DNA from 2 places in the Dehalobacter restrictus DSM 9455 genome. Region 1 is predicted to be linked to the other one. Evidence: predicted binding sites of a transcription regulator. Region 1 holds the regulator's gene; the other holds the start of a gene.
The links. Region 1 encodes CtsR, which represses protease genes until heat stress. Its sites were predicted from a motif close to AAGGTCAANNAAGGTCAAAT; they were not measured.
Positions count from the first base shown of each region.

Region 1 (3,751 bases):
TCGCTCAAAGAGAAGACCGCCGGCAAACCACACCGGCGCAAAGCTCAGCGTAATAAGTCCGTTTATCGCCAGCGGATCCGTATACCGCCACGGATAGACCCCCAGAATTTTAAGCAGAAACAGACCGCTTGTATATTCTATCCCCCAGATTGCTGTGAGCCAAACGAGTCCCCTCAGCGGCCACCTCCACTCTGAAATCAAATCGTGCAAAGGTTCAAGAATAACAGCGGAACCATATATAAAGAACATCCAAAGGTTGGTAAAGCCCATCAGCCGGAAATCCCCGTGGACAAAAGAATCAAGTCCTGTCCAGATTATTTCGAGGCTCCAGCCCATCAGCCCGTAAAATAAATATCGTTTTAGCATGATCATAGTTTGTGACAGGGAGGGATATTTTACTTATTGTAAAATATCCCTTAATAATTAGTACCATGGTTAACCCTAATCTTAACTATTCTTAGATAAAAGTGAATAGTTCGGAAAGCGCACCGAATACGGGGACTCCTTCTTTGTGAATTAGTCCTGGGAAAGGATTCTCTTTTCCAGTGTGTTCGATTGCTTTTGTGATCACTTCAAGACTCATCGGGGCGATAGGTAAATTACGACAATCTTCGAGCGAGTAGAAACCGGCCTGGATTACCTCGACCGGATCATGTTTTAATTGACCGCCCAGACCGCGAAGAAAGAAGACAATATAAATATTGTGTTTCACGTTCGGGATATCTTCAGGGTAATCGCGGACTGCCAGAATGCTTACAGGCTTCGACAGGATGCCGGTTTCCTCGCGGACTTCCCTGACAACCGCTTGGGCAATTTTTTCATTCTGTTCTACATAGCCGCCGGGAATAGTCCATCTTCCTTTACCGGGGTTATGCGCTCTTTGGACGAGGAGTACTTTGTCGTCTTGAAGCAAAAGACCGCCTACGCCCAGGGAGTATTCCCCCCAGTGGATATAGTCACAGGCCGGGCAGCTTTGCCTCTTTTTGTCTTCAATTAGTTTATACTCCAGGGCGGCAGAACACACGGGACAAAACTTAAATTCCGGATAAAGAGACGGCATATGATTCCTTCTTTCTCTAATCAAAGTTATTAATCCTATTTTATCCTGAAAAAGAGAAGATGCAAATTTTATCTAAATTGGGAAATACGGCACGAAGGATAAATAATTTCTTTGTAGAACTACTAAATAATACTTTAATCGACTGAATTTTCAACCTGTGGGGGAAATATAAGAATGAAAAATGATAAGAAAAAAGAGATTTGGCTCGATCCTGAGGAACTCCGGCAGTTGTTGGAGGGAGGCTTGTATTGGAAAGATATAGAGCCCAAACTGTCCGAGGAAAATGCGGAAAGCATCAGAAGGCAGCTTAGTCTTGAAGATGAGGCTGATATTAATGACGGTGCTATTGACGAGTATGACCAGAACACCGGGGAATTTGACCAGACCAACGGAGAATATGGCCGGACGGCCGGGAAGTCTCCGGAAGAGGATCAAGCGGAAGCAGGGCCTGTTTTTGCCGGAGATTCGGATGAAGACAATGAGGAGATCAGAACGATTTTGCTTGGTGATCAAAATTCGGGGCAGGATGAACTGCAAAGACTGTTTATCTCCCAAGCGGCTTCCCTGGAAGATGACTTTAATGAAATGAAAAATCCGGCGGAAACAAGTCCGGACAGCTTCAGCCCGCTTGCTGATACTGAGGCAGCGGATGATTTGAATAAAGCTGATGAAGCCTACAACGCAGAAGATACCGCTATGAACCCGACAGATCTGGGTACTCTGGAGGAAACAGAAGTAGGGGCGGAAGAAAGAAGCCGCTTTTCTGATTTAAATAGTTATATCATGAACAGTAAAAATGACCCGAGTGCGGACGATGACGATGACTTAGATTTTGAGTTCGAACAGAAACGCGGCTTTGGTGGACTAAAGCTTGTTATTCTGGTTGTGATTGTTGCAGCGGTCACCTTCGGTTTGTGGTATTTCTTTATCAGCGATTGAGGACTTTTCGCTAAGTACAGCAATGTTGAATTTTTTATAGTCAGCGAGCAAAAAAACCTATCTTCGGATAGGTTTTTTTTAATAAAATAGTTTTCAAAATGATCAAAAAGGGTTAAAATAGTTACGAAGGTCAAAAAAGGTCATAAAGTCAGCAAAGGTCAACATTGAAATAAGGATGGATGACGATGAGTAATTTGGCGGACAGAATCGAGGAGTACCTCAAGAAGATTATAGAGCAGGCCGAAGTTGGGTATATTGTCCTGCAAAGAGGTTATCTTGCTGATTTCTTTTCATGTGCTCCTTCCCAGATTAACTATGTTCTTACAACGAGGTTTACTGCAGAACGCGGCTATCTTGTTGAAAGCAGAAGAGGCGGCGGCGGATATTTAAGGATTGTTAGGCTGGGACTTGATCCTGAGGGTAAATTCCAGAGACTCATGTCGGAACTCATTGGGGATGACCTTTCCCAGGATCGGGCTAACAATCTTGTGGACAGACTCAGAGAAGAAGAGCTGTTCACCAAAAGAGAAGCAATCCTGGTAAAAACGATTTTTTCCGACCGGCTTTTGGCTGGAGTGACGAATTTGCCTTCTACGCTTAGGGCCCGTATGATGAAAGAAATACTGGCGAATATGTGCCGGGACGATGTTAATGATTGATCGGGGGAATAGCAATGCTTTGTCAGAACTGTCAACAACGGGAGGCTGTGGTTCATCTGACCAAAATCATTAATGGACAGGCGGCGCAGCTTCATCTTTGCCAGGAATGTGCTCAGAAAGCGCCTGGTACCGGCTTCAATCTCTACCCTGGAATGGTATCGGATTTTTTACAGGCATTATTTGGGGTAAATCCGGCAGGACAGTATGATCAGACGATCGTAGACAGTCAGCCCGGAAAATGTCCCGGGTGCGGAAGAACTTTTTCCCAGATACAGCAAGCCGGGAAAATGGGCTGTAGCAAATGTTACGATGAATTTGAGCCCCAAATGGAAATGCTCCTGCGCCGGATCCATGGAAGAGGGATGCATGTCGGGAAAGTGCCGGTAAGACGAGGCGCTTCGTTCCGAAACAAACAGGAAATAGTCAAATCGAAAGAACAACTCTTGGAGCTAGTAAAAGCAGAAAAGTTTGAAGAGGCAGCTATATTAAGAGACCGGATTAAAGAAATGGAGAATACTGTCGGAGGTGAAAGCAAATGACTTATCGGGAACTGCTTGCCAAAGACAGCTTCTGGATGAAGGATACCCTGGACATTCCGATTGTACTGAGTTCCAGGATCAGACTGGCCAGAAATATCGCGGACAATCCTTTCCCTCACGTCATGTCCCATGATGATGCCGAAAAAATTGAAGCACAGATTTCCGGCGTCCTGGACGGTTTTACCGCTGAAGGGGAAAAGCTTGTTTATATTCCATTGAAAATGCTTATTCCGGTGGAGAAGAAGGTATTGATTGAAAAGCATCTGGTCAGCCCGGGTTTTAACGAGACTGAATATGCACGCGGTCTGGCCTTGTCCGAAAGCCATAAAATTGCAGTCATGGTCAATGAAGAAGATCACCTGAGAATTCAGGTGCTGATGCCGGGGAACAGCCTCAGGGAAGCTTGGCATCTTGCAGGATTGGTCGATGATCATCTGGAAGCGCATCTGGATATTGCTTATAAAGAAAAGCTTGGCTATTTGACGACTTGCCCCACCAATGTTGGAACCGGCCTGAGAGTATCCGTGATGGTTCACTTGCCAGCCCTGGTGCTG
Region 1 covers NZ_CP007033.1:461,629-465,379, forward strand. The annotation lists gene DEHRE_RS02185 (putative ABC transporter permease) at 1-366, opposite strand, end outside; gene DEHRE_RS02190 (NUDIX hydrolase) at 458-1,060, opposite strand; gene DEHRE_RS02195 (hypothetical protein) at 1,235-1,999, shown strand; gene DEHRE_RS02200 (CtsR family transcriptional regulator) at 2,185-2,658, shown strand; gene DEHRE_RS02205 (UvrB/UvrC motif-containing protein) at 2,673-3,197, shown strand; gene DEHRE_RS02210 (protein arginine kinase) at 3,194-3,751, shown strand, end outside.

Region 2 (3,751 bases), 930 kb from region 1:
CTTGGAAGCCTGCATACATTTGCAAGAGGAAGCAAGATCGTTTCGCCCGGCATACCTTTTAGCAATGTTATTTTCTTGATTTCGGGACAACTTGACGTGAGTATGGTATCGCGGAATGGTGAGGAAAAGTATCTACTTGAAGTTTTTAAGAACGGTATAGCGGTGGCTTTAAACCAAAATGATGATCATGAATTTCAAATTACTGCAGTAAAAGATTGCACTGTTTGTTTTTTTTCTTTGGATATAATGATTGCAATATTATCGCAGAATACCCGTTTATTTAAAAATTTTATCTTGAATCTTATACAAAAAACGCAATACTTCATGTATCAATCAAGGGACTTATATCAAAGCCGTCCTTCTGCTAGGGTATTCTCTTTTCTATATAACCTCTGTCTGACAAAAGGAAATCGGGTGAATGACTATTATGAGTTAGCGGTTGAGAATGTGTCTCAAAAGACGATTGCCAAAATAACAGGAACCCATCCTGTGACGGTTTGTAAATTATTTACTTATCTTAGTAAAGAAGGCATCATAAAAAAGAATAGAAAAGTCATAAAGGTTTACGATCTCAATAAATTATGTAACCTTATTGCGAATGAGGAATTAACGTATTAAATCACCCGGATAATTAAAAATGCGGCGGGGTAATGTAAAATATCAAGGGATCTGTCCCTTGATATTTTACATTATGATATGCTTTAATAAAACTTTTTATATCTTTTGATTTGTGTAAAATTTTATCTCCCTAACTCGCTTTTTCGGGTATTGTATTCTTCCAGATCGATTTCCCCTTTGGCATATCGTTCGCGCAAGATGGCCATAGCGTGGTCTTCCGGTTTACCGGAGGTGTTCTGTCTGTCCAGATAATTTCTAATCAGCCTGACTGCAAGAAAAATAATTCCCAGCCAGAAAAGCAATTGGATGATCATGACTGCAAATCCCATCCAGGAATAATTGCCTCCCATCATCCAGTCTCCACCTGGTCCATACCAGCCTCGCATCATTTTTAGTTACCTCCTTTTATATTCTCTTGGATTTTCTAGGCCATTAAAAAAGTAAATCCTAGTTTTGAAAACTATTTTTTTGATTAAACCATTGTCATCAATATCTTGTACCATTTGTACCTGATTTATGATGGTTGCAAATCTGAGGGAAGGAAATCAAATCAATGAAATAGGTAATGAATATGCTGCAGGTTTTTGGCAAGTATAGTGACAGAATGAAAGCCTTGCAGTTTGATCCTAGGAATATTTGTGAAGAAAGTACTGCATGAACGATGGCAGGAAAAAATAATTTTTCGCGTGTAAAGGGGATTTCTAAAAATTAGCGAAACAATATGTTTAAAACTAAACCATGCCAGTGGATGAACAGAGAAAAATGATCGAGAAAATGACCGAGAAAAACTAAGATGATAGGAAGATGAGAATGAGCCAGCAGAAATCGCAGAAATCATGGTTTGCTGTTGTGAATCCCCGGTCAGCAAATGGAAAAACGCAGGGACTTTGGCCAGGGTATTACCAGCAGCTTCAGCAGGCGGGAATACAGGTCGATTATGCGCTGACCTCCCGCTCCGGGGGAGGAACAGAAATAACACGTATGGCTCTGGACGAAGGGTATCGGAGGATGATTGCGGTCGGAGGAGACGGAACTGTCAATGAGGTGCTTAATGGTCTTATTGAGAATGACCGGCTTGTCGCGGACGATATCGAACTGGCTGTTTTTGAACAGGGAACAGGCGGGGATTTTGTAAGGACAATAAAAACAGGCAAAGAAAAAGGTCTGAACGCCTTGATCAGGATGCTGAAGGAGCCCAATATTATTCTTTCTGATCTTGGCCGAGTCGACTTTCTGAATTTTGAAGGGGAAGAACGGACACGTTATTTTCTGAATGCATCCAATGTCGGAGTCGGCGCGGAAGCGGTCCACAGGACCAATTGCCGGAGTAAAGCGATGGGTAGCAAGCTCTCTTATCTGACCAGTACTTTAGAAGCCGTTCTATCGTACAAGAGCGTCTGTGTTTCTCTGAAAATGGACCAGGATACATTCTGGGAAGGGAATATCTGGGGGCTTATGGTCTGCAACGGTCAATATATTGGCGGCGGAATGCGTATTGCGCCTGATGCCCGCCTGGATGATGGTTTGTTCGATCTGGTTGTGATAAAAGAAATGAAGCTGTCCAGACTCTTTTCACGCTTTCCGCTGCTTTATAAAGGGCAACATATCCATCTTCCTGAAGTCCAAGTGTTCCGCTGTAAGGAAATTGAACTGCATATGCCGGATTCCATACTTTTTGAAACCGACGGGGAGATCCCGGGGGTATGTCCGAAGGCATACCGGGTAATCCCTAAGTGCTTGAAACTATGGGTATAAGTTTCCGTTAACGTTAAAACCATACGGATGAATACGCATATAGATGAAGATTCTGCAAGGTCAGCTGAAGACAAATATATGTCTGACCAATATTGACCTTTAAAAGGATTTTGCATATAATACAATTAATGGGTAAGGAAAGCAGTTTTGAGGTGGTGAGGACAGTGGATTTTAAAGATTATTATCAAATCTTAGGCGTTTCTCCGGATGCAGACAATAAGGCCATCAAAAAAGCATACCAGGCACTGGCCAAAAAGTATCATCCTGATTTAAACCAGGGTGATAAAGCCTCAGAAGAGAAATTTAAGGAAATTAATGAAGCCTATCAGGCGATATCCGATCCTGCCAAAAGAAAAAAATATGATGATTTAAGGGCAAACTACCAGCAATGGCAGTCGCACGGCGGCAGAGGGAATTCTTTTGACTGGTCGGCCTGGCAGGAATCACCGGGGAGCAACCGCTATACCCGTACAATGACGCCGGAAGAGTTCGCGGAAACATTTGGGGACAGAGGTTTTGGCTCTAGTGCCGGCAGGGGTATGGGGGGATTTTCTGATTTCTTTTCCTCTATCTTTGGCATGGGAGCAGACTATGCTGATGAGTCCGATGATTATTATTCGAATAGGATCAGAAGACCGCAGGCCGGCAGGGACATTGAAGGTGAAATCAGTATTACGCTTGAAGAAGCCTATCATGGAACCAAACGGATGATTGAAGTCGGCGGCCGGAGAATTGAAGCCACTGTTCCGAAAGGTATTAAGAATAACAATAAAATTAGGCTCAGCGGACAGGGACAAGCAGGAGCGAAAGACGGAAACAAAGGAGACCTTCTGTTAACGGTAAAAATCGTTCCACATCCTGTCTATACCCGGGACGGAGATGATTTGTCCGCCAACATCGAAATCGATTTCTTCAAGGCTGTACTTGGCGGAGAAGCCCGAGTCAAAACATTAGGCGAAGAAATATCCATCAAGATTCCTCCGCGCACCCAAACCGGAAAAAGTTTCCGTCTGAGAGGGAAAGGAATGCCTATTCTCAATAAATCCGGCCATTTTGGCGATTTTTACGCAAAGATTACGCTTGTCCTGCCCGAAGAGATGTCTGAGAAAGAAATTAGTATGCTTCAGGAATTAAGCCAGGAAAGAAACAGCTGATTACTCCAGAGTTAGGTCTGCATGCCGCAATTACCGGCGTCAAGCGGAGCATGGAGTGCGCAGCGCGGCTGTTTGACAGCCACGGATGGACTAATGTTGCGATGCCATGGATGGCAAGGAGCGACTCGCCATGGAGGGCGCAACCTGCCGAAAACGGCTATATATTCCGTTGACCTACCACAAATACCGGTATGTTAACTCAAAGGAGTGATACGCATGGCTTT
Region 2 covers NZ_CP007033.1:1,395,785-1,399,535, forward strand. The annotation lists gene DEHRE_RS06795 (Crp/Fnr family transcriptional regulator) at 1-618, shown strand, start outside; gene DEHRE_RS06800 (SHOCT domain-containing protein) at 741-1,007, opposite strand; gene DEHRE_RS06805 (diacylglycerol/lipid kinase family protein) at 1,429-2,373, shown strand; gene DEHRE_RS06810 (DnaJ C-terminal domain-containing protein) at 2,538-3,527, shown strand; gene clpB (ATP-dependent chaperone ClpB) at 3,744-3,751, shown strand, end outside.
Region 2: a site for CtsR is predicted at 2,454-2,473, ahead of DEHRE_RS06810 (DnaJ C-terminal domain-containing protein). Genes of this name have one in related genera too.